Regions from separate parts of the Ensifer sp. NM-2 genome, predicted to be linked through region 1. Evidence: riboswitches for the same ligand, from Rfam matches in the RefSeq annotation. Region 1 holds a riboswitch; each other region holds the start of a gene.
What was found. A riboswitch is a leader RNA that binds a small molecule or an ion and turns the genes downstream of it on or off. The one in region 1 is predicted to bind cobalamin.
Positions count from the first base shown of each region.

Region 2: another riboswitch for cobalamin. It lies ahead of bluB (5,6-dimethylbenzimidazole synthase); the one in region 1 lies ahead of C6558_RS25235 (CbtB-domain containing protein).
Region 3: another riboswitch for cobalamin. It lies ahead of metE (5-methyltetrahydropteroyltriglutamate--homocysteine S-methyltransferase); the one in region 1 lies ahead of C6558_RS25235 (CbtB-domain containing protein).
Region 4: another riboswitch for cobalamin. It lies ahead of cobU (bifunctional adenosylcobinamide kinase/adenosylcobinamide-phosphate guanylyltransferase); the one in region 1 lies ahead of C6558_RS25235 (CbtB-domain containing protein).

Region 1 covers NZ_PVZR01000015.1:3,449-9,236, forward strand. The annotation lists gene C6558_RS25215 (SDR family NAD(P)-dependent oxidoreductase) at 1-768, shown strand, start outside; gene C6558_RS25220 (DUF1772 domain-containing protein) at 815-1,294, opposite strand; gene C6558_RS25225 (NAD(P)H-binding protein) at 1,291-2,121, opposite strand; gene C6558_RS25230 (TetR/AcrR family transcriptional regulator) at 2,225-2,917, shown strand; cobalamin riboswitch at 2,916-3,185, shown strand; gene C6558_RS25235 (CbtB-domain containing protein) at 3,228-3,404, shown strand; gene C6558_RS25240 (CbtA family protein) at 3,602-4,396, shown strand; gene C6558_RS25245 ((2Fe-2S)-binding protein) at 4,472-5,335, opposite strand; gene C6558_RS25250 (glucoamylase family protein) at 5,332-5,788, opposite strand, start outside.
Region 2 covers NZ_PVZR01000009.1:54,599-60,386, forward strand. The annotation lists gene C6558_RS18810 (DUF2865 domain-containing protein) at 1-1,021, shown strand, start outside; gene bluB (5,6-dimethylbenzimidazole synthase) at 930-1,721, opposite strand; cobalamin riboswitch at 1,766-1,975, opposite strand; gene C6558_RS18820 (SDR family oxidoreductase) at 2,053-2,874, opposite strand; gene C6558_RS18825 (phytanoyl-CoA dioxygenase family protein) at 2,966-4,159, opposite strand; gene C6558_RS18830 (LacI family DNA-binding transcriptional regulator) at 4,260-5,285, shown strand; gene C6558_RS18835 (quinone oxidoreductase) at 5,320-5,788, opposite strand, start outside.
Region 3 covers NZ_PVZR01000006.1:130,145-135,932, reverse strand. The annotation lists gene C6558_RS14390 (ABC transporter permease) at 1-709, shown strand, start outside; gene C6558_RS14385 (aspartate/glutamate racemase family protein) at 715-1,452, shown strand; gene C6558_RS14380 (LysR substrate-binding domain-containing protein) at 1,410-2,354, opposite strand; gene C6558_RS14375 (hypothetical protein) at 2,485-2,778, shown strand; cobalamin riboswitch at 2,816-3,036, shown strand; gene metE (5-methyltetrahydropteroyltriglutamate--homocysteine S-methyltransferase) at 3,134-5,488, shown strand; gene C6558_RS14365 (acyl-CoA thioesterase) at 5,485-5,788, shown strand, end outside.
Region 4 covers NZ_PVZR01000009.1:218,439-224,226, reverse strand. The annotation lists gene C6558_RS19620 (adenylate/guanylate cyclase domain-containing protein) at 1-1,856, opposite strand, end outside; cobalamin riboswitch at 2,166-2,572, shown strand; gene cobU (bifunctional adenosylcobinamide kinase/adenosylcobinamide-phosphate guanylyltransferase) at 2,710-3,234, shown strand; gene cobW (cobalamin biosynthesis protein CobW) at 3,238-4,302, shown strand; gene cobN (cobaltochelatase subunit CobN) at 4,374-5,788, shown strand, end outside.

The DNA.
Region 1 (5,788 bases):
TATGGCGGCAGCGGCGCCATCGGCGGTGCTGCGGCGCGTGCCTTTGCCCGCGAAGGCGCGAGTGTCTTTCTCGTTGGACGAACGGCCGAAACCCTGGATCGTACGGCCAAGGCAATACGGGCGGCGGGTGGAAAGGCGGAGTTCGACGTCCTCGACGTGATGGATCAAGCCGCCGTCGAGCGGCATGCGCAATCGGTTGTCGACCGAACCGGCAGGATCGACGTGGTCCTGACCGCTGTCGGCTTTGCCCACATTCAGGGCCCGCCGCTTTCTGAGCTGACGCTGGAACAGTTCGAGCACCCGATTGCAGCCTATACCCGCGCCAACTTCATCACCGCCAAGGCGGCAGCAGCGCAGATGGAAAGAAACGGCAGCGGTGTCATCCTGACGCTTTCGACGCCCGGCTCGCGCATGTCCGGCTCGGGTTTCCTCGGCTACGGCACCACCTGCGGCGCCATCGAGACCTTCTCGCGCATTCTCGCCGGCGAACTCGGCAGCCATGGCATCCGCGTCATCTGCCTGCGGCCGGATGCCATTCCCGAGGCACTGCCAGCTTCGCATGCGCGCGCCGTCTTTCAAGGGTTTGCCGACCGGTTCGATACCACTGTGGAGGAGATGCTCGACGGTCGGGCAAAGTCCGGCACATTGCTCGGCCGTTTCCCGAGGCTCGACGAGGTCGCCGACTATGCCGCCTTCGTCGCCTCGGACCGGGCGGGCGCCATGACCGGCGCGATCGCCAACCTCACCTGCGGCTCGCTGGTTGATTGAAATGAACGACCGGCGGACCTTCACAGGGTCGCGTCGGTCGTTCTCTTCAGCTGCGCGCAAAACCCAGAATGAACAGCGCCAGAGCGCCGATCGAGGAAATCGTGCGCACATGGTTCCACCAGACCCAGTCGGTCAGGTAGTGCTGCTGCCAGATTTCGGTGGCAGCCTGCCCAGACGTGGCAGCCGCCAGCGCATCGTTCATCGGCACGTTGAAGATAATGGTGACGATCAGCACGCCGGCGACGTAGGCGATGCCGCCGGCCGCCAGCAGCAGGCTGCCGTTACCGCCCCAGATGAAGGCCGCGACGACCAGCGCGAGCCCCAGAAGCGCCGTGCCCATGAAGGTACTGAGGAACAGCGGATTCTGGATCACCACGTTGATGGCGTTCATCGCCGCGATCCCCTGCTCCGCCGGCAGCCGCGACAAAGCCTGCATGATGCAGACCGAGAAGATGAAGAACAGCCCGGCCATCAGGCCGGAGCCGATTGCGGCGGCAAACGCCAGAGCGGGGATCAGCGGGATCATGCGGCGATACTCCAGACACCAGTTGCAGCGGTCTCCCGGGCATAGTCGGCGAAGTCGCGCGGTTTGCGCCCAAGCACGCGCTCGACATCGGACGTCACTTGCGAATTGCGCCCGTCGAGCACCGACGTGAAGAGATAGCGGATGAGTTCGACATAGTCATCAGGCAATCCGTCGGCCCGCAACTGCACCGTGAAGTCGGCAACCGGCACGGACTGATAGCCGATCCGGCGGTTGGCAGCCGTCGCGATCTCGGCCACGGCCTGGGCAAAGGTCATCAGCCGCGGGCCTGTCAGCTCATAGACCTTGCCGACATGCCCCTCGTCCAGAAGGGCTGCAACTGCCACGTCGGCGATGTCGTCGGTGCTGATGAAGGGTTCGGTGATCTCATCCGGCGGCAGGAACACCGATCCGCTGCGAACGGAATCGGTCAAAAAATCCTCGCTGAAATTCTCGAAGAACCAGCTTGCCCGGATGATCGTCCAGTCGGCGCCGGAGGCCTGCAGTTCGCGCTCGGCCGCTTCCGCCTCGTCCTCGCCGCGCCCCGACAGAAGCACCAGCCGCTTGATGCCCGAGCGAACGGCAAGCCTCGAGAATTTGCGGATGGTTTCGACGGCGCCCGGCACCGCCAGATCCGGCTGGTAGCTGATATAGATGCGCTCGACATTTTCAAGCACGGGCGCCCAGGTCGCCTCATCCGTCCAGTCGAAGGAAGGCGATGCCGAACGGGCGCCGATGCGCACCGCGATACCCCGCTCCTCAAGGCGGGCCGCCACCCGCCGCCCCGTCTTGCCCGTACCGCCCAGAACCAGTGTGAGTTTGTCAGTCATCGCTTCCTCCTGAGGTTGATTGCAAAACATGAGCATCTCTCACATTTGCAAATGTGATAAATCCTCGTATTTTAGGAGTCAAGTCAAAATGTGAGCATTACTCATGATTCCCGATGCAAGCCCTTCCACAATCCCCGCTGACGACGAGCCGGCGCTGCGCCGCACGCCCAGCCAGAAGCGCAGCCGCGAGCGCGTCGAGCACATCCTTTCCTGCGCCACGGCGATCATCCAGGAGAAGGGCAGCGACGCCATGCGCATGAGCGAAGTCGCTGAAAAGGCTGGAATCTCGATCGGCTCCCTCTACCAGTACTTCCCCGACAAGGCGGCGATCGTGCGCACGCTGGCCGAGCGCTACAATGCGGTCTGCAATGAATGCATCGGGGCCGAGCTTGCCAAGGTGACGTCGATCTCGGAACTGCGTGACGCCTTCTCCATGCTGTTCGACATCTATTACGATATGTTCCTGGCCGAGCCTGTGATGCGCGACATCTGGTCAGCGATGCAGGCCGACAAGGCGCTGCGCGAGATCGACCTTTTGCAAAGCCGTGCCGGCGGCCAGCTTCTGGCCGACGTCTGGGCTCGGTTTGCGCCCGACACGCCGCGCGAAACGATCGACAGCGCCGCCTTTTTGATCATGCATCTCGGCGATTGCACGATGCGGCTTGCGGTCTCCGTCACCAGAGCAGAGGGCGACCAGATCGTCGAAGCCTATAAACGCATGATCCTTCGTGATTTTGTCGCGGATGGACCGGGCGGCGGCGCAAGTCTAATTGACATCTCCGGGGTGCGATCCTAATCATCGTGGATCGATTGGTTCCCGCAACGCGAACGCGTTTCGGGAGTAAACGGGAACGTGACGGATGGACCCATGCTGGGCATTCAAATCACGGCCGACCCCGCGACTGTAGAGCGACGTGAATGCGCCGTTCCGGAGCGATCCGGAAGAAGCCACTGGAGACAAGACCGCGAGAGGGCGGCCCTTGCTCTGGGAAGGCGAGGCAAATCCAGGGTGATCTCACCCGACGTCCTGAGCCAGGAAACCTGCCAGTCGATGCGGGCATAGGGCCCAAACCGGGAAAGATCCCGACGCCATCACGGAGGTTGTCATGGCTACATCTACAGTTTCGAGCATTCCGCTCTCCCTCAGCGATCGTCTGACCGCAGGTATCATCGCGCTCCTCATCGGCGGCTTCCTCGTCTTCGGCGCAGGCCTGGCGAACTCGGCCGTGCTGCACGATACCGCGCACGACACCCGCCACTCCTATGGCTTCCCCTGCCACTAAGCGATGTTCCGGGACGCGACTTGCGTTCCGCATCGACATAGCTGCGGACAAAAACGCTTCCGGCAGACAGCCGGACGCGTTTGCTCGCGTCTGATGCAGATTGAAGATCTGCCGGACGGAGCCGTTCGCATATTTGCCAGTGGGACACGGCGCTGCCTGCCAGATGCATGGCGCGCCGATATCGAGGGATATCGAAAATGATTGTCAGAACGCTTCTGGCCGCGATCGTGGCTGGATTGATTGCCGGTGTCTTCATGACCGGCGCCCAGGAACTGCGCGTCGTACCGCTGATCCTGCACGCGGAAGAATTCGAAGGCGAGGCACCGGCCGCCGGCGAACAACCAGCCGTTCAGCCGGGAACGGCCGATCCGGCCGCAGCAAACCACGACCAGCATTCGTCGCTGAAGGCGGTTTCGCCGATTGGCGCTTTGCTTGACGCCCTGTCGCCGATCACGCCTGCCTACGCCCATGAGGGCGAACACGAGGAAGGCGGCATCATGTTCGGCATGAGCCGCTTTTCCGGCACGCTGATCGCCAATCTGGTGACCGGCTCCGGCTTCGCGCTGCTGCTCGCCGGCGTCAGCCTCGTCATCGGCTACCCGATCACGCTCAGGAACGGCGCGCTCTGGGGCGCCTGCGGCTGGCTTGCCGTGCACATGCTGCCGGCAATCGGTCTGCCGCCGGAACTGCCGGGCTTCCCGGCCGCGGAACTCGGCGACCGCCAGGTCTGGTGGGGTGCAACCGTGCTGTTGTCTGCCGCCGGTCTCTATCTGCTGGTCTTGCGGCAAGAGATCGCCGCCAAGATCATCGGCCTCGTGCTGATCGCGGCACCGCATGTCTATGGCGCGCCGCAACCGTCGGACATCTCCAGCAATGTGCCGGCCGTGCTCGGCGCTGAATTCGCCGTGGCAGCCCTTGCCACCACGCTCGCGTTCTGGATTGTTCTCGGCGTCGTGTCGGGCTTCATCAACGATCGTTTCGCCAAGGCGTAACAGACCGGCCAGATTTCGCCATCAACCCGGAGCCCCTGATATCGCCGATATCAGGGGCTTTGTCGTCGAGATGTCTCAGCGCGCCTGCAATGCCAGCAGATGCGCCTGCAACCGCGCGCGGCGGTCGTCCGGCGCCAGCATCACGCAACTGTCGCAGAAGCTGCCACCTTCCGTTCGATAATAGAGACAGCAGCCGCCGCGCAGGCGATAGGTGCGCGACAGCGCATGATTGCCGCCGATCTCGATCACGATGTCCTCGTAACGGAGCTTGTCGGAAAATAGCGACGTACCCGCGCGCTTGACGATCGCCAGCGCCCTCGCCATCGCGGTCTCCTCGTCGCCGAGGACGCGGCCGATCTCCAGGAACCCACCGGCAAGCGAATCCGCCGCAAGCCGCCATTGCGCGCCCGAGGACAGGCCGGTGCGACGCTTCAACATGACGACGATCGGCGCCAGATGCGCAGCGAAGGTTTCGCCGAAGACGTCCGCAGTCGCCGGGGCATGATCCCCGGCTGCGGGCAAGGCAAGGCTGAAATGAAACCGCTTGGCCGCGACAAGCCGTTCGCCATAGGCCCGCGAAAATTCTTCGAAGCGAAGGCCGCGAACGGCTGCCACGATGCCCCCACCGAGATAGAGGCCGCCAAGCGCGAGCGTGAGCTGGTTGCTGTAAAAGGCAATCAGATGGGCGGCGCGGATCTTGTCGTCCATGCCCTCGGCAAAGCGATCCTGATAGGCAAGGCTGTCTTCAAGCCCGACGCCCTCCTCCACCCAGAACCGCGCCTCGGGAAGAAATACGTCGCCGGCGGCCCCGAGCGAAAAGCCCACTTCGGGGAAAGACGACTGCAGGTGCGCGAGAACGCCAAGGGCGCTCTGGCGCAACGCCGCGTCCGCCTCGTCCTCCGCCGGGCGCTCGTCCTGCCGCTCGTGGCCCAAGCTCATGCCGTCTCCCTGGTCTCAAGCCAGCCGCCGCGAAAATCCGCCCGCTGCAATCCGCGCCGTATGGCCGGAATGCTGCGCGTCAGCTCCCAGACGAAACCGTTTCTGGCATTCTCGATCATCATCACGACAAGCCCCTGGTCAAGCCCGACCACGCGGTCGTCGACCCAACCCTCCGGGCCCACACCGGGCAGGCTCGGATTGAACCCGCCGGGAAACCGGCTCTCGCACAGAATGTCCGGGTAACAGTTCTCGAGCTCGGCGAGTGCCGACTGCGACGCATCGGCAGCGAAAGGCAGACAGGCAACCGGTGCCCAAGGTGCCAGCGTGCCATCGTCAGGACCACCGGGCGCGCCGCGCGCCGCATAGCCGAGCATCCGCTGCCAACGCCCATCGACAAGCCGCTGCCGCCCCGCCGGTCCACCGCAGGCGCTGAGGCCCCACATATCCCCGCCG
Region 2 (5,788 bases), on a different contig from region 1:
TCAGGCGCTGGCCTCCAGCGTGTGCGACCGCCTGAACACTCGGCTCGCCGAACTGCCCGCCGCCATCGAAACTACGGCCGATACCCGCGATTATGCGAGCGCGATTTCCCGACAGAACATCGAATTGCGCCGGGCGCGCAACGATCGCCGACGCGCCGGCTGCGGCACAGGCAGCGTCGTCGTCTTCAACGGCGGCGACCCGGATATCTGCACAGACATCAACAGTCTGATCGCCGAGATGGAAGACAATCTGCGCATCCTCAAATCGGAGCGCCAGCAGCTGATGTCAGGCGATGGAGACGATACGCGCCGGCGCATCCTCGCCGCCCTCGAGATCAACGGTTGCTATGGTGGCAGCGAGGAATTTGCGACCGCCGACCCGGACGAGCCGGAAACGTACCGCAACATCCTGCGCGATCTGCCGCCGGACGAAAGCTACGGACCAATGCTGCGGGACGGCGAAATGGGCACCTACCCGCCGGAAAGCGGCGTCTATTCCGGCACGCTTCGCACCATGTGCGTGCGCACTTGCGATGGCGCCTTCTTCCCGATCTCGTCCGAGGCAAGCCCTGTGGACTTCGCCCGCGACGAGCAGGCCTGCCGCGCCCGCTGCCCGGGTGCCGAAACAGAACTATTTTTCCACGACCTGGCGACCGAGGAGAGCGACCAGATGGTCTCCGCCTCGACGGGACGCCCCTATAAAGAACTGCCAAACGCCTTTGCCTATCGGACGCGCGGCGTCGGCAAGCCGGGCATTTGCGGTTGCCAGATTCCAAAGATCGCGACGACGCCCAAGGCTTCCAGTGGCAACACTGGCAACAGCGAATCGTCGATCATCGTCATCGAGGGCAAGAAGGAAGCGGCCGCCCCTACCGCCAAGGCGGCTGCGGAGGAGCGCCCCTACGATCCCGCCAAGAGCAAGGTGCGGGTCATCGGGCCGACGTTCCTTCCCCAGGAGGAAACGTCGATCGACCTTCGCCATCCGAAGGGTCCGGGCTACCAGCCGGTTCAGAGCAACTGATCGCAGCGTCTGCCTTTCGGCAGGTTCCCCAGCCTTCCTCGAACACCAGCTCCTCCAGCGGCAGCCGCTGGCGCCAGCCCTTAACCGCAAGTTCCGGCTCCTGGTAAAGGCGATCGACATATCCGAGGCAAAGCCAGGCGACGATCACGACATGATCGGGAATGCCGAGGATCGCCTTGATCTCATTTTCATGAAAGATACTGACCCAGCCGACACCAACGCCTTCGGCGCGCGCCGCAAGCCAGAGGTTCTGCACGGCACAGACGGTGGAATAGAGATCCATCTGCGGGTTATGGGTGCGCCCGAGAACGACCGCTCCACCGCGCGTGCGGTCGCAGGTGACGCAGATGCTCAAGGGTGCCTTGCGGATCCCCTCCAGCTTCAGGGAGCGGTATTTCGCTTGGCGGTCGCCATCGAACATCAATGCCGCTTCGTCGTTGGCGCGGGAAAAGGCCTGCCATACCCGCTCGCGGGTTTCGGCCTGCCGGACCACGACGAAATTCCACGGTTGCATGAAACCCACCGATGGCGCCCGGTGCGCAGCATTGAGCAGGCGCATCACCACATCGTCAGGCAAGGGTTCGGCCAGGAACTGATCCCGCACGTCCCGGCGCGTTTCGATGGCTCGATAGACGGCTTCGCGCTCGTCGGATGAAAAGGCCTCTGCAGCCGCAAGGCCGCCATTAGCGTCAGTCAGCATCGTTCGATCCCCAACAATGCACAACCTTCCGCCGTCCGCGCGGATATCGGTCTATCTTGCCAGGCCGGTCTTCTGACTTCGGATCAACCGGCCGCCTCACCTTCCCAGATCACATGAAGATCCAGTGGCAAGATCTTGAGCAAGCTCAAAATCCCTAGAGGCAGTCGTCCCCGTCACAGCGTTGGGCACGTTCCGGAATAACACCGGATTCCCGATTCTCCCGCGTTGCGGGCACCTGACGGCGTCATAAGGGCACAGCCCACAGGGAATGACAAGCAAGTCCGGCGTCGCTTGCCGGTCACTCCACAGGGCCTCGCGACAGCGTCAGATGTCAGAGCGGCGCGACCGGATGCGGCGAGCCGTCATAGCCGCCCCACACCGACTGGTCGAAGCAGATGACCGACCCCGTCATCAGGCCGGACTCATCCGACGAGAGATAGGCGCAGGCACGCGCGACTTCCTTGGGGTCGACAAGCCGACCGAAGGGTTGGCTGGCGGCCGCCTTTTCGAGCCAGTCGTCTGCCGCCCCATGAAATTCGCGCTGGATGCGGTCTTCCCCTTCGGACGCCATCCAGCCGATATTGAGGCCATTGACGCGAATGCGGTTGCGCAGCAGCGCATAGGAGGTGTTCTTGGTCAGCGTCTCCAGCGCCCCCTTCGACGAGCAATAGGCGGCGATAAACGGCTGACCGGCCATCGCCGACATCGAGCCAATATTGACGATGGTGCCCTGCGTGCCCTCCCGCCGCATCAGCTTTACCGCTTCCTGCATCAGGAAGAACGGTGCGCGCACATTGACAGCGAACATCCGGTCGAACAGTTCGGGGCTGGTGTCCAGGATGGTGCCGCGATCGGTGATCGCCGCCGCATTGACCAGCGCATCGACGCGCCCGAATGTGGCGTCGCAGGCGCTGACGACCTTGCGCGCGTCCTCGACCTTTTCGAGGTCTGCCTCGACATAAAGTACCTGCGCGCCGGTTGCCTTGCGGATCTGCTCGGCCTTCGCTTCGCCCTTGGCAACGTTGCGTCCACAGATGACGACACCTTTAGCCCCACGTTCCGCAAACAGGTTGGCGATCGTTGCGCCCAGCCCCTGCGTCCCGCCGGTGACGATGGCGATCTTGCCGTCGAGACGGCCATATTGCTCGGTCATGAAAGTCCTCCCAGAATTGAAAGTGAGATGAAAACAGGGCGACCGGCCCCCGCCGCAGAACGCCGGGGACCGGAAAGATCGATTCTGCCGTTCAGCTCAGCTTGCGCTGTGCCTGCTCGCCAAGCGCGCTTCTGAAATCCGCATCGCTCCACCTGCCTGCCAGCGCCTCATGCATCAGTTGCGCCTGGGTCTTCGGCGCGAGACCGCCCAGCGGCGGATCGCGATCGAGATTGGTCGGGAAGGAATAGCCCTCGGCACAGGACGCAATCGCATTGGCCGCCTCATCGGCCGAAAGCGTGCCGGATGCCACGAGTGCGGTCAGCGCCGGGTAGAGGGCTGCACTCATCCTGGCGCGATCGACGGTCTCCATCGCCCTCCCGAAGGCCGAGGAGACCTGGAGCAGGTTGGCGACGCGCTTGATATCAGTCGAATGATTGCTGCCGGCCGCATGGAAGAGAGCCGGGTTGAAGAAGACGACATCGCCCTTTTCCAACGGCAGCTGCACGTGATGCTGGTCGAAATAGGCCCGGAACTCCGGACGTTTCAACGCGAGATAGCCGGGCACGTAGGTCTGGCTATAGGGAAGGAAAAGCGTTGGACCGCTCTCGATCGGCATGTCGCAATGGGCAACGGCACCTTGCAACGTCAGCACCGGCGACAGCCTGTGCACATGAACAGGATACTGCTCGATGACATCAGAGGTCTGGAATCCCAGATGATAGTCGCGATGGGCCGCCTGCGACGCGCCGCCGGGATTGACGCGATTGACCTGCGCCGTCAGCTGGTAGTTCGGACCAAGCCAGGCTTCGCTGACGAGCGCGATGATGGCGTTGGCGTAATAGGCGGCAAAGTTCTCAGGGCTTTTCAGGCAGTGTTTTTCGAGCGAATTCCAGATCCTGTCGTTAGCGCCGGGCTTGGCAAAGTGGTCGCCGCCGCCACTGTTGGTGCGGTGTTGCTCGTCGATGATGGCGTCAAAGATGCCGCTGGCCGCATCGATGACTGATGTGTCGGCATAGGCGTGCTTGAACACCGCCACCCCGGGCCCGGTTGCCAGCACCTCGCAGATTTCGGCCAGGGCAGCGCGGCGCCCCTCGGTCGTGGCGCAGGCGGCAACCAGGCTGGCGCTGTCATAGATCAGCACATTTTTCTCGCAGGCGAGCGCGTGTGGATAATCAGCAAGGTTCGTCTGCCGCTCCACCTCCGCACGGAACGCCTCGATGTCGCAGGCATCCTCGCTCAGCCACACACGGTCGAGGCGCTGGCGCGCCCTGTTGTCGGTCTTCATCTCGTTCCTCCTCAGAAACTTTCGATGTCCCGACTATAGGCGGCGTGAGATCGTGATATAGAGCAGGAATCCATCAAAAAACCATCAGGAGAGTTCGTCGTTGGCACATCCGTTTCTGGTCAAGGATATCGCCTTTCAGGCGGGACTCAGCACCGCGACCGTCGACCGCGTCCTGAATGAACGTCCCGGCGTGCGCCGGCAGACGGCAGCCCGCGTGCGAGCCGCCATCCGCGAGCTGGAGAAGCAGCAATCGGGATCGGAGATGCAAGGCCAGAAGCGCGCGATCGATATCGTGATGGAGGCGCCGGAGCGCTTCACCGAGGCGGTCAGGCAGGCGTTCGAAACCGAGGCGCCGACCTTCATGCCGACCACGTTTCGCTGCCGGTTCCATTTTGCCGAGATCATGCGGCCGCACGACATCGCGCAGCTGCTCGACCGCGTCCGCCTGCGTGGGACCGACGGCGTCGTGTTGAAGGCACCTGATGTGCCCGAAATCGTTGGCGCCGTCGCCCGCCTCGAACAGGCGGGAATTGCGGTCGTCGCGCTTGTCACCGATCTGCCGAACTCGGCGCGCACCGCCTATGCCGGGGCCGACAACCGCGCGGCCGGCGAGACGGCGGCCTATCTCGTGGGCGAACGGTTCGCCGGGCAGGCAGCAACCGTGCTCGTGACGATTTCGAGCAGCCGTTTTCGTGGCGAGGAGGAACGCGAAATCGGCTTTCGCCGGGTGCTCCGCGAGCACTATCCGGCGATCCGCATCGTCGAGATCAGCGAAGGCTACGGCAAGGACGCCGAAACCGGTGTTCTTGCAGCAAGAGCGCTTGCGACAGACGCCGACATCAATGCCGCCTATTCGATCGGCGGCGGCAACCGCGCCGTGCTGGCCGCCTTCGAGCGCCTCGGCCGCGACTGCAGCCTGTTCATCGCTCATGACCTCGACCAGGACAATCTGGCGCTGCTGCGCCAACGCCGGATCCATTTCGTCCTGCATCATGACTTGCGCAGCGACGCCCGCATGACTTTTCGCGCTATTCTCGCACGACGGAGCGGCGCCGGGCAAAAGCTGGGCGGAAGCCGACTGTCGGCCGTCGAGGTGATTACACCCTACAACGTGCCCATCATTTGAAAGGCGGGCCCCGCGACGACACGGGGCCGGTCTCTCACTCCGGCAAAAGCACGATCTTTCCGGAAAAGCTGCGGTCTTCGAGCCGCGCATGGGCTGCCGCACCGTCCGACAGTGCGAAGGTCTCGATGCGCGGACGTTCGATGATACCAGCGCGCAGGGCCTGGAACAGACGCTCTGCCCGGCTTAGCCGTTGCTGCCGGTCTGTCAGAAAATCCCAGAGATCGCCGCCAACGACGGTTTTCGAATTTTCCATGAGATAGCGCGGATCGACCAGCGGCGCCGGCCCACCCGCCATGCCGAATGTCACCAGCGTGCCGCGCGAGCGCACCGCCGAGAGACTGTCGAGCAAGGTTATGCCGACCGAATCATAGGCGACATTGACCCCACCGGCGCTCAAGGTGCGCACCTTGTCCGGCCAGCCCTCGTCATATCCGAGCGCATGGGCAGCACCGGCGGCCTTGGCAAGGGCCTGCTTTTCCAGCGTCGAGGCCATGGCGATGACG
Region 3 (5,788 bases), on a different contig from region 1:
GCCGAATGGCGGTCTCACATTTCCGTTGAACGGACTATCGCTGCACTGGTTCTACAATCTCTTCGAGAAACAGGCGGTCGGCGACTTCGGCGCGTCCTTCCGCCGCTCATTCACGCTGGGACTGATGGTGATGGTGGTCAACGTCGTCGTGGCGCTCCTCGCCGGCCTTGCCTTTCGCCACCGCTTCAAGGGGGCGACGGCCCTCTTCTACCTGACCGTTGCCAGCCTGGTCGTGCCCTCGATCATCATCTCGCTCGGGATCGGTGTCGTCTTCCAGCAGTTTGGCCTGAAGCCCGCCTGGTATTCCTCCGGCTTCGGCGCACATCTTACCTGGACCCTACCCTTTGGCGTCTTGATCATGTTTGCCGTCTTCAACCGCTTTTCGCCGGCCTATGAAGAGGCGGCCCGCGATCTCGGCGCCACCCCGTGGCAGACGTTTCGGCATGTGGTGCTGCCGATGATAGCGCCGAGCCTGATCGGGGTCGGCCTCTTCGGCTTCACCCTTTCCTACGACGAGTTCGCCCGTACACTGATGACCTCGGGCAGCTACAACACCCTGCCATTGGAAATCTACGGAATGACCACCAATGTGACGACGCCGGTGCTTTACGCGCTGGGCACGGTCACGACGCTCTTCTCCTTCACCACCATCCTCGTCGCGCTTGCCGTCATTCTGACGCTTCGTCGGCGGCAGGTAAAAATGAGCTAGGTTCGATGCGCATTCTGATCGTCAATCCGAACACCACCCTATCCATGACCGAGAAGGCGGCGGCCGCAGCCCGCGCCGTCGCGGGCCCGAACACGGAGATCATCGCGAGGACGTCCAAGTCCGGACCGGCTTCGATCGAAGGCCACTATGATGGCGCGATCGCGCTTCCGGGCGTGCTCACCGAAATCCGGGACGGCGAAGCGGCAGGCGCCAACGCCGCCGTCATCGCATGCTTCGACGATACTGGTCTGGAAGCAGCCCGCGCGCTTGCCCGCATCCCCGTGGTCGGGCTTTGCGAATCCGCTGTGGCGACGGCCGCCATGCTTGCTCAGCGTTTCACCGTCGTAACCACACTCGAGCGGTCGCGTGTGCTTATCGAGAACCTGGTCATACGCTATGGGATGAGTGCCCGGACGAAGGTTCGCGCTGCGGACATCCCGGTGCTGCAGCTTGAGGACAAGGCTTCGCCCGCGTTGGCGAAGCTGCGATGCGAAATCGAGCTGGCGCTCGTTGAGGACGGCGCCGAGGCGATCGTGCTTGGCTGCGCCGGGATGGCCGATCTTGCGCGCGCACTTCAAGCCGAATACGGCGTTCCGGTCATTGATGGCGTATCGGCAGCCGTCAAGCAGGCCGAGGCGTTGGTGTCGCAAGGACTGACGACCAGCAAGCGCGGCTCCTATGCTCCGCCGCTCAGCAAATCTTATTCAGGTCTTATGAGCGCGCTCGCACCGATCTCGGCTTGAGACCGTACCGAGGGAAGCTCTCCGGCCACGGCGGCCAGCTGCGCGTTCGATGTGGCGGCTTCGGCAATGATCCACTCGCGAAACACCTGGATCTTGTTCTGCCGCCGGTGGCTTTGCGGATAGACCAGCCAATAGGCACGGCCATCCCTGACCACATGGTTGAACGGCCGGACGAGTTTTCCGCTGCGAAGCTCCTCAATCACAAAGGTGGAGACGACCATGGCAATGCCATGATCGAGCAATGTGGTGGCCACATCCATTGCCTGGACGTCGAAGATCAGCTCAGTGCCATTGCTGGCCGGCGGTTCCACGCCCGCTTCGGTCATCCAGCGCCGCCACCAGCTGGCGTTGCCGAAGCGCCTCACCGTGAGAACGTCGGCCGGATCCTTCAGCTGATGTTTTTCCAGGAACGTCGGCGTACAGACGGGCATGTATTCGATCGGGAAAAGAGGAAACACTTCATTGCCCGACCAGTCGCCGTTGCCGCTGCGCACCACGAGATCAATCGCATCGCGCTTGAAGTCGATCAGCTCCGTGGACATGTGCACGCGAATGCTGATGTTTGGATGGGCTGTCTGAAACGAGGCGAGCCTGGAACCAAGCCAACTTGAGACGACGGTTGGCAGTACCGAGATGTGCAGGTGATGCTCGGTCTTGTCGGCAATCTCGGAGAACGCCGTACCCAGTAGATCGAGCGCCTCGGTCACCTTCGGCGCAAGCTGCCGTCCGGCAGCCGTCAAGCGCACTTCCCGCGGCAGACGGACAAACAGCGGCGTGCCGGTGCGGTCCTCCAGCAGTCGGATTTGATAGCTGACAGCGGCTTGCGTCATGCCGAGCTCCTGCGCCGCGCGGGTGAAACTCAAGTGCCTGGCTGCGGCCTCGAACGCGCGCACCGCACTCATGGGGGGAATCTTGCTCATGAAGTGAGATAAGCATTCTTTATGGCAGCATGCGAGAAATCGCTTTGCGCGAAACCACCAAAATCCTCAATTTTCTCGCGAACACATCACCACAGAACTGAAGGGGTTAGCAATGCTTAGCGCACTGCGATCGATCATCCTCCACGTCTGGACTTCGGCCAAGAGAGCTGCCGACGCCACGACGACCATCGATACATTCAGCGAGTTCCAACTGAGGGACATCGGCCTGACGCGAGACAATGACAGCATCCGGGCGCGCGCGGGCGATGTTGCTGATCCGTGGCAGCACGTAGCGGGCTCTGATCCGGGCGGTGCCCTTTCGCCGCAGACGCCAAATGATGAAGTCGCGTCGCCGCCCTCGCGACAAGCTTTCGACCTCGGCCGAATGGAGAAAATAAAGACATAAACATTTCTTTATACGATTGACGCCGTCGACTTTGCGGGGCATTGTCGAACAACGTGGTTCTGCGGCTCGTCTGACGACAGGCCGGAGCTAAGAGGGAATTCGGTGCGGCGCTGCAAGGCGCTCATGCCGGAGCTGCCCCCGCAACTGTAAGCGGCGAGCGGTCGTCCAATGATGTCACTGAGGGAGACGCCTCGGGAAGACGGGACGGTTCGTGTTGACCCGCAAGCCAGGAGACCTGCCGCGATAGATAACGTCCACGGGCGGGGTGTCCGATGTGTCGCCTTGACGAGCGAGCCAGTCTCGGTCGTGGATGCGTCGCATTCAAAGCCTTGCCCACAACCTTCGGGGTAAGGAAATGACCATCAAGACAGCCAATCTCGGCTTTCCACGTATCGGCAGCCACCGTGAACTGAAGTTCGCGCTGGAGCGTTATTGGGCCGGCAAGATCGAGAGACAGGACCTGCTCGACGTCGCCGCCAGGCTGCGGGCCGAAAACTGGGCCGCGCAAAAGGCGCGTGGGATCCAGATCATTCCATCGAACGACTTCTCGCTTTACGACCAGGTTCTCGACACATCAGTGCTGGTTGGTGCGGTGCCACCGGCCTATGGCTGGAAGGGCGGCCCGGTCGACCTCGACGCCTATTTCGCCATGGCGCGCGGTTCGACGACTGCCGCCTGCGCGTCCGGTTGCACGCATGGCGGGCCCGACGGGGGCAACCAGGCGCTGGAGATGACCAAGTGGTTCGACACGAACTACCACTACATGGTTCCGGAATTCGCGGAGGATCAGCGCTTCGAGCTGACGAGCAATGCGCCGCTTGACGCCTTCCTCGAAGCCAAGGCGCTCGGGCATGTCACCCGCCCTGTCGTCCTCGGCCCCGTCACCTTCCTGAAACTGGGCAAGGCGCTTGCCGGCGGATTCGACACCATCAATCTGATCGAGCGGCTGCTGCCTGTTTATACGAAGCTTCTCACCGAGCTTGGGGAAGCCGGCGTCGAATGGGTGCAGATCGACGAGCCATGCCTGGTGCTCGATCTCACTGAGCGGGAACGCCAGGCGCTGGCGCTGACCTACCAGACGTTCGCCTCGGAACTTCCGCAGTTGAAAATCATGCTCGCGACCTATTTCGGCGCGGTCAGTGACAACATGCCGACAGCCCTTTCGCTGCCGGTTGCCGGGCTGCATGTCGACCTCGTGCGGGCGCCGCAACAGCTCGACTTGCTACTTCAGACGGTACCGGCACAGCTTGTGCTGTCGCTCGGCGTCGTCGATGGCCGCAATGTGTGGCGTACCGATCTTGCCGGCCTCTTCCGCCGGCTGCAGCCGTTGATCGAGGCGCATGGCCGCGATCGTATCGAGCTTGCACCATCGTGCTCGCTGCTGCATGTGCCAATCGACCTCGATCTCGAACGAGCGCTCGATCCGGAGCTCGTCTCCTGGCTTGCCTTCGCCCTGCAGAAGCTGGACGAACTCAGCCTGCTTGCCCGCGCATTCGAGCCGGGCCTGGCCAATCCCGAGCAGGTCTTTGCAAAATCGATTGCTGCGGTCGAGGCACGGCTGACCTCGCTCAAGGTCCACGATCCACTCGTTGCCGGACGCTTGAAGAACCTGACGGCAGCAGACAGCCGCCGTCAATCGAGTTTTGCAACGCGCCGGCGGCGGCAGGAAGACAGGCTGGCACTGCCGCTCTTCCCGACGACGACGATCGGCTCCTTCCCGCAGACGTCAGAGGTGCGCCAGGCACGATCGCTGCATGCCAAGGGCGAGCTCAGCTATGTCGACTACCTCGCCTACCTGCGCCAGGAGACGGAGAAGGCCGTGCGCTGGCAGGAGGAAATCGGCATCGAGGTGCTGGTGCACGGCGAATTCGAGCGCAACGACATGGTGCAGTATTTCGGCGAGCAGCTCTCCGGCTATGGGTTCACTCAGAGCGGTTGGGTGCAGAGCTACGGCTCGCGCTACGTACGCCCGCCGATCATCTTCGGCGATGTCTCGCGCCCGAACCCGATGACGGTCGATTGGGCAACCTATGCGCAGTCGCTGACGGACAAGCCGATGAAGGGCATGCTCACCGGCCCGGTGACGATGCTGCAATGGTCGTTCGTGCGCGACGACCTGCCCCGGTCGATCGTATGCCGGCAGATCGCACTGGCGCTGCGCGACGAAGTCACCGACCTGGAAACGGCCGGTATCGCCGTGATCCAGATCGACGAACCGGCGCTGCGCGAGGGACTGCCACTGAGACAGGCCGATCGAAAGGCCTATCTCGACTGGGCGGTCGAGTGCTTCCGCATCAGCGCCTCCGGCGTCGGTGACGAAACCCAGATCCACACCCACATGTGCTACTCGGAGTTCAACGACATCATGGCGGCGATTGCGGCAATGGATGCCGATGTCATCTCCATCGAAACCTCGCGCTCGAAGATGGAGCTGCTCGGCGCCTTTATCGATCAGGCCTATCCGAACGAGATCGGCCCCGGCGTCTACGACATCCACTCGCCGCGGGTACCCACTGTCAACGAGATGGTGCATCTGATCGAACAGGCGACCGACGGTCTGACGCCGGCGCAGATCTGGGTCAATCCGGATTGTGGGCTGAAAACAAGGCGGTGGGAGGAAGTTCGCCCGGCGCTCGTCAACATGGTCGCGGCGGCGCAAACGCTGCGCCAATCCTTCACTGCCGGCCGGCAAGAGGCCGCAAACGCATGACGGACGATAGCAATATCGAGAAGGCGCCGGGGGAAACCCCGGCGCCCGCCACCTTGATCGACATCGTCTTTCCCGGCGACACCAATCACCACGGCACGCTCTTCGGCCGTGCGGGCCTCGCACTCATGGACCGGACCGCCTTCATCGTCGCCACGCGCCACGGCCGCGTTCCCTTCGTCACCGCCTCCTGCGATCGCGTCGACTTCCGCGGCCCCGCCCACATCGGCCATATCGTCAGCTGCAGCGGCCGCCCGATCCGGGTCGGGCGGCGTTCGATGGTCGTCGAAGTCGATATGATCG
Region 4 (5,788 bases), on a different contig from region 1:
CGCAGTCCCCGGTAGAAGAGCTCGCTATCCGCCAGCTTTGCCAGATCCATGGGCGGGCTGGTCGAGATGGTGGCGGCAGTGCCACCGCGTGCGAGGCGAAGCGCGTTGAAACGAGTGATCGCTGCCTGCGCTTCCGTGTTCCGGCCGAGGTGCGCGTAAGCGGAGGCGAGAAGAAGGAAAGAACCGTCATCCTGAGGATTGAGTTCGATGCTGCGCTTCACCGCAGCCACCGACGCCTCGAAATCCTCCAGGCTGAACTGCGTCAGTCCAAGAACGTAAATGAAGAAGGACGGAGAGTGCGGATCGAGGCGCATGGCCGTACGGATATAGGGCAGGGCCTCCGCTGGGCGGCCGGCGGAGGTCAGCACGAAGGCCGTCAGCGCGTAGCTCCAGGAATCGCCGGGTTCGAGCGCGATCGCTTCCTTGAGTTCGGCGAGCGCATCGGCATGCTGCCAGGCCGCTTCGGACAGGAGAGCGGCCGCCTGATAGGCGAGCGCTGTTTTGTGTTTCTGCGCGGTCCTTAGAAATTGTAGCGCCTTGGCTCTAGCTTCGATCCGCGAGATATCAAGCCGATAATGCCAACGCCACAGGTAGACGCGCGCGTAGACCATGGCGGCGGCGGCATAGGCTCGTCCATAGGCAGGATCGAGCGCAATCGCCTGCTCGAAAAAAGGCACTGCCTTTGCAAAATCTTCGGGGGTCGTGCGCCGGTGATGCTCCCAGCCGCGCAGGAACGCATCGAAGGCCGCCGGGACCGTCGTTTCCTTGCGTCCGAAGGCCATCTGCTCGTCAGGATTCAACCGAAGCGCAAGCGCGTCGGCAATGCCGCGCATCACTTCGTCCTGCAGCGCAAAGACATCGGAAAGTGAACCGTCGAACTTGCCGGCCCAAACGTGGCCGCCGCTGAGAGAATCTATGAGCTGAACATTGATCCGTAGCTGTTCTCCGGCACGCTGCACACTGCCTTCGAGGACGTATCGGACACCGAGTTCCTTGGACACCTGCCTGGGTGTCACCGCCCTGCCCTTGTAGGTGAAGGTCGAGTTACGCGCGATAACGAACAAGCCGGATACCTGAGCCAGCTCGGTGACAAGGCCATCGGTCATGCCATCGGCGAAATACTCCTGCCTGGGATCGTCGCTCACGTTGGCAAACGGAAGCACCGCGATCGACGGCTTGTCCGGCGCGGTCAGATTCGGTGGTTGTATCTGGACCGTTTCCACAGGCGACTCCCAGGGCCGCCACCAGGCCACGCCGGCAGCAGCGCCGAGCACGACAGCAGACGTAACGAGTGCCGCCCAGCGCTTCGCGTGGCGCCCAGCGACCTTTACGCTGCCGGGGCGGGCTTCGTTCAGCCCCAGCCGGTAAGTCCGCACCGGCTTTTCGATATGCTTCAGGCGTTGTTCGCCGAGAAAGACGAAGCCGACATCGAGGTGCTTCTCGACCTGGTCGTAGGCGGTGCCGGAGATGATGATCCCACCCGGTTCGGCGAGGCTCTGCAGGCGCTCGGCAATGATCACTCCATCGCCGTGAATGTCGTCGCCTTCAACGATGACGTCGCCAAGATTGATGCCGATGCGGAATTCCAGTCGACCCTGATCGGAGCCGCGGCTTTCGGATTTCGCGCGCTGAACCTCCACCGCACAACGGACCGCCTCGACGACACTCTGGAACTCGACCAATAACCCGTCGCCCATGGTCTTGATCAACCGCCCGCGATGTGCGGCAATCCTTTGTTCGAACAGGCCGTGCAGATCGGCCTGAAAGCGGGCACACGTACCCTCTTCGTCGGCTTGGGTGAGCAGTCCATAGCCGGAAACGTCGGCAATCATCACGGCGGTGAGCCTGCGTTCCATCTGCCTTCCGGATAATCGAAACGACTTTCGGCTACTCTATCGCAATATCTGACGTTGCTAAAATAAAGTTCAGTTGCCGTGGAGCGTCCGCTCCGACGTCGACTACAGCGCCGCGCGTCTTACTGGACGCGCAAAGGTCGCTGTAACACTTTGAATTGCTGCATGTTTTTATCCTTAGGTCGAATACCATCTAAGGATAAAAACATGCAGGAGTGGCCTTTGCGGCCTGCTGCCGGCAAATTGTCGCGCGCCGCATCTCGACGGGTGGCGTGTCGCACGCGTCGATTGACTTTGCGGCGCCCGCTTCCTAATCATCTGACGTTGGATGGTTTCCCCGGATCGTGGCGATGCGGGGGAATAATTGGGAATGTGACGGATGGACCCAAATCGGGCATCCTTATCGCAGCCGACCCCGCGACTGTAGAACGGTCAGGGTTCGCCATCGGGCTGATAGCCGGCTTCCTTTCGATTGCATGGGGCAATCGAAGGCGGTTTGGAATTCAGCCGGAAAAGCCACTGGCGTGGCTTCGTGATCAGCCGGGTTGGACGCCTCTTCTTCTACGAATCGTCCGCCTTTCACGAAACCAGAAAACGCCGGGAAGGTGAGGCGGGCCGTTCGGGCCCAAGCATCGGTCTTCGCGTGATCACGCGGGGCGCGATGTGGTGGGCTCGTGACGCCGTGAGCCAGGAGACCTGCCGTCCGACAGGGGCATTCCGCCCGAAGGGAAGCCCGCTTCCCACGCCATCACGGAGGTTGTCTTGGCTCATCGATCGTTTCCCGAACGCGCCGTCGGCGCGGTGAAATCCTGTTGCCGCTCGAATTCGCGACCAAGCGCGTGAGGCTGCAACGCACATGAGCATTTCCCATGCCGGGCCGGTTCTGGTCCTCGGCGGTGCCCGTTCCGGCAAATCCAGCTTTTCCGAAAGGCTCGTCGAAGCCTCCGGGCTCGGCATGCACTATGTCGCGACCGGCCGTGCCTGGGACGACGAGATGCGCGAGCGCATCGACCATCACCGGGCAAGGCGCGGCGAAGGCTGGACGACGCATGAAGAGCCGCTCGACCTCGTTTCGCTGCTGACGCGCATCGATGACGAGAACCGCGTGGTGCTCGTCGACTGCCTGACGCTGTGGGTCACCAACCTGATGATGGAAGGGCGCGACATGGCGGCAGAGTTCGCGGCCCTTGCCGCTTTCCTGCCGGAGGCGCGGGCGCGCCTCATCCTTGTTTCCAACGAAGTCGGCCTCGGCATCGTGCCCGAGAACCGCATGGTCCGCGATTTCCGCGACCATGCCGGCCGGCTTCACCAGATCGTTGCGGAGAAATCCGCGGAAGTTTACTTTGTCGCGGCCGGATTGCCGCTGAAAATGAAGGGTTGATCCATGACCACTGCCAGAGCCAACCAGGGCAAGATCCCGGCGACCGTCATCACCGGCTTCCTCGGTGCCGGCAAGACGACGATGATCCGCAATCTGCTGCAGAACGCCGATGGCAAGCGCATTGCGCTCATCATCAACGAGTTCGGCGATCTCGGCGTCGACGGCGACGTGCTGAAGGGCTGCGGCGCAGAAGCCTGCTCGGAAGACGATATCATTGAGCTTACCAATGGCTGCATCTGCTGCACGGTTGCCGATGATTTCATCCCGACCATGACCAAGCTGCTCGAGCGCGAAAATCGTCCTGACCATATCATCATTGAAACCTCGGGCCTCGCTTTGCCGCAGCCGCTGATCGCCGCCTTCAACTGGCCTGATATCCGCAGCGAAGTCACCGTCGATGGCGTCGTCACCGTGGTCGACAGTGCCGCCGTTGCCGCCGGCCGTTTTGCCGACGACCATGACAAGGTCGATGCGTTGCGTGTCGAGGACGACAATCTCGACCACGAAAGCCCGATCGAGGAACTGTTCGAGGACCAGTTGACCGCCGCCGACCTGATCGTGCTCAACAAGACCGATCTGATCGACGCCTCCGGCCTCAAGGCCGTGCGCGACGAGGTCGCTTCGCGCACTAACCGCAAGCCAACAATGATCGAGGCGAAGAACGGCGAAGTTGCCGCTGCCATCCTGCTCGGCCTCGGCGTCGGCACGGAAAGCGATATCGCCAACCGCAAGTCTCACCACGAGATGGAACATGAGGCCGGCGAGGAGCACTCTCATGACGAGTTCGACAGCTTCGTCGTCGAGCTCGGCGCGATTGCCGATCCGGCAGGTTTCATCGATCGCCTCAAGGGCGTGATATCAGAGCATGACGTGCTGCGCCTCAAGGGCTTTGCCGACGTGCCCGGCAAGCCGATGCGCCTGCTGATCCAGGCCGTTGGCGCCCGCATCGACCAGTATTACGACCGTGCCTGGGCGGCTGGCGAGAAGCGCGGTACGCGCCTCGTCGTCATCGGCCTGCACGACATGGACGAAGCTGCGGTGCGCGCCGCCATCACCGCACTCGCCTAACTCCTTGAAGCAACGCAATTCCAGGAAAGCCATTTCACGCTTTTCCTGGAATTGCTCGAACGGACAGAAACATGCATCTGCTTCTCGCCCAGAAAGGAACGATCGCCGACGGCAACGAGGCGATCGACCTGGGGCAAACGCCGGCCGACGTGCTTTTCCTGTCGGCCGCCGACACCGAGCTTTCGTCGATCGCGGCGGCCCATGGCCGGCGCGACGGGGAGCTGAGCCTGCGCATCGCCAGCCTGATGAACCTGATGCACCCGATGTCGGTCGACACCTATGTCGAGCGCACGGCAAGGCATGCAAAACTCATCGTGGTCAGGCCGCTCGGTGGCGCCAGCTATTTCCGTTATGTGCTGGAAGCATTGCATGCCGCCGCCGTCACCCACCGCTTCCAGATCGCGGTGCTGCCCGGCGACGACAAGCCCGATCCCGGCCTCGAGCCGTTTTCGACCGTTGAGGCCGACGACCGCCAGCGCCTCTGGGCCTATTTCACCGAGGGCGGCGCTGACAATGCCGGCCTGTTCCTCGACTACGCCGAGGCGTTGATCTCAGACGCGGAAAAGCCGCAGCCGGCAAAACCGCTGCTCAAGGCCGGCATCTGGTGGCCGGGCGCGGGCGTCATCGGCGTCAGCGAATGGAAGGCACGTGTCCAAGAGCGGATGGTCGCGGGGGAGGGATTCGAACCCCCGGCAGTCGGGATCTGCTTTTATCGCGCCCTGGTCCAGAGCGGCGAGACCCGGCCGGTCGAAGCGCTGATCGAGGCGCTTGCCGCCGAAGGCATGCGCGTGTTGCCGCTGTTTGTCTCCAGCCTCAAGGATGCCGTTTCGGTCGGCACGCTGCAATCGATTTTTTCCGAGGCGGCACCCGACGTGGTGATGAACGCCACCGGCTTTGCCGTTTCCTCGCCCGGTGCCGACAGGCAGCCGACCGTGTTGGAATCAACCGGCGCGCCGGTGCTGCAGGTGATCTTCTCCGGATCGTCGCGCGCGCAATGGCAGGCCTCGCCGCAGGGGCTGATGGCGCGCGATCTCGCCATGAACGTTGCCTTGCCGGAGGTCGATGGCCGCATTCTGGCGCGCGCCGTCTCCTTCAAGGCGGCCTCGATCTACGATCCCAAGGTCGAAGCCAACATCGTCGGGCACGAACCGCTTTCCGACCGGGTCCGCTTTGCCGCCAGGCTTGCGGTCAATTGGGCAAAACTGCGCCGCGCCCGTCCGGCCGAACGGCGGATCGCCATCATCATGGCCAATTACCCCAATCGCGATGGCCGACTCGGCAATGGCGTCGGGCTCGATACGCCGGCGGGCACGGTTGAAGTGCTGCGCGCCATGGCGAGCGAAGGTTATCCCGTCGCCGGCGTGCCTGAGGATGGCGATGCACTGATCGGCTACCTGATGGCTGGGCCGACCAACGCGGCGAGCCGCGATCGCGAGATCCGCGAAGTTCTTTCGTTCAGCGATTACAATACGTTCTTCGATTCGCT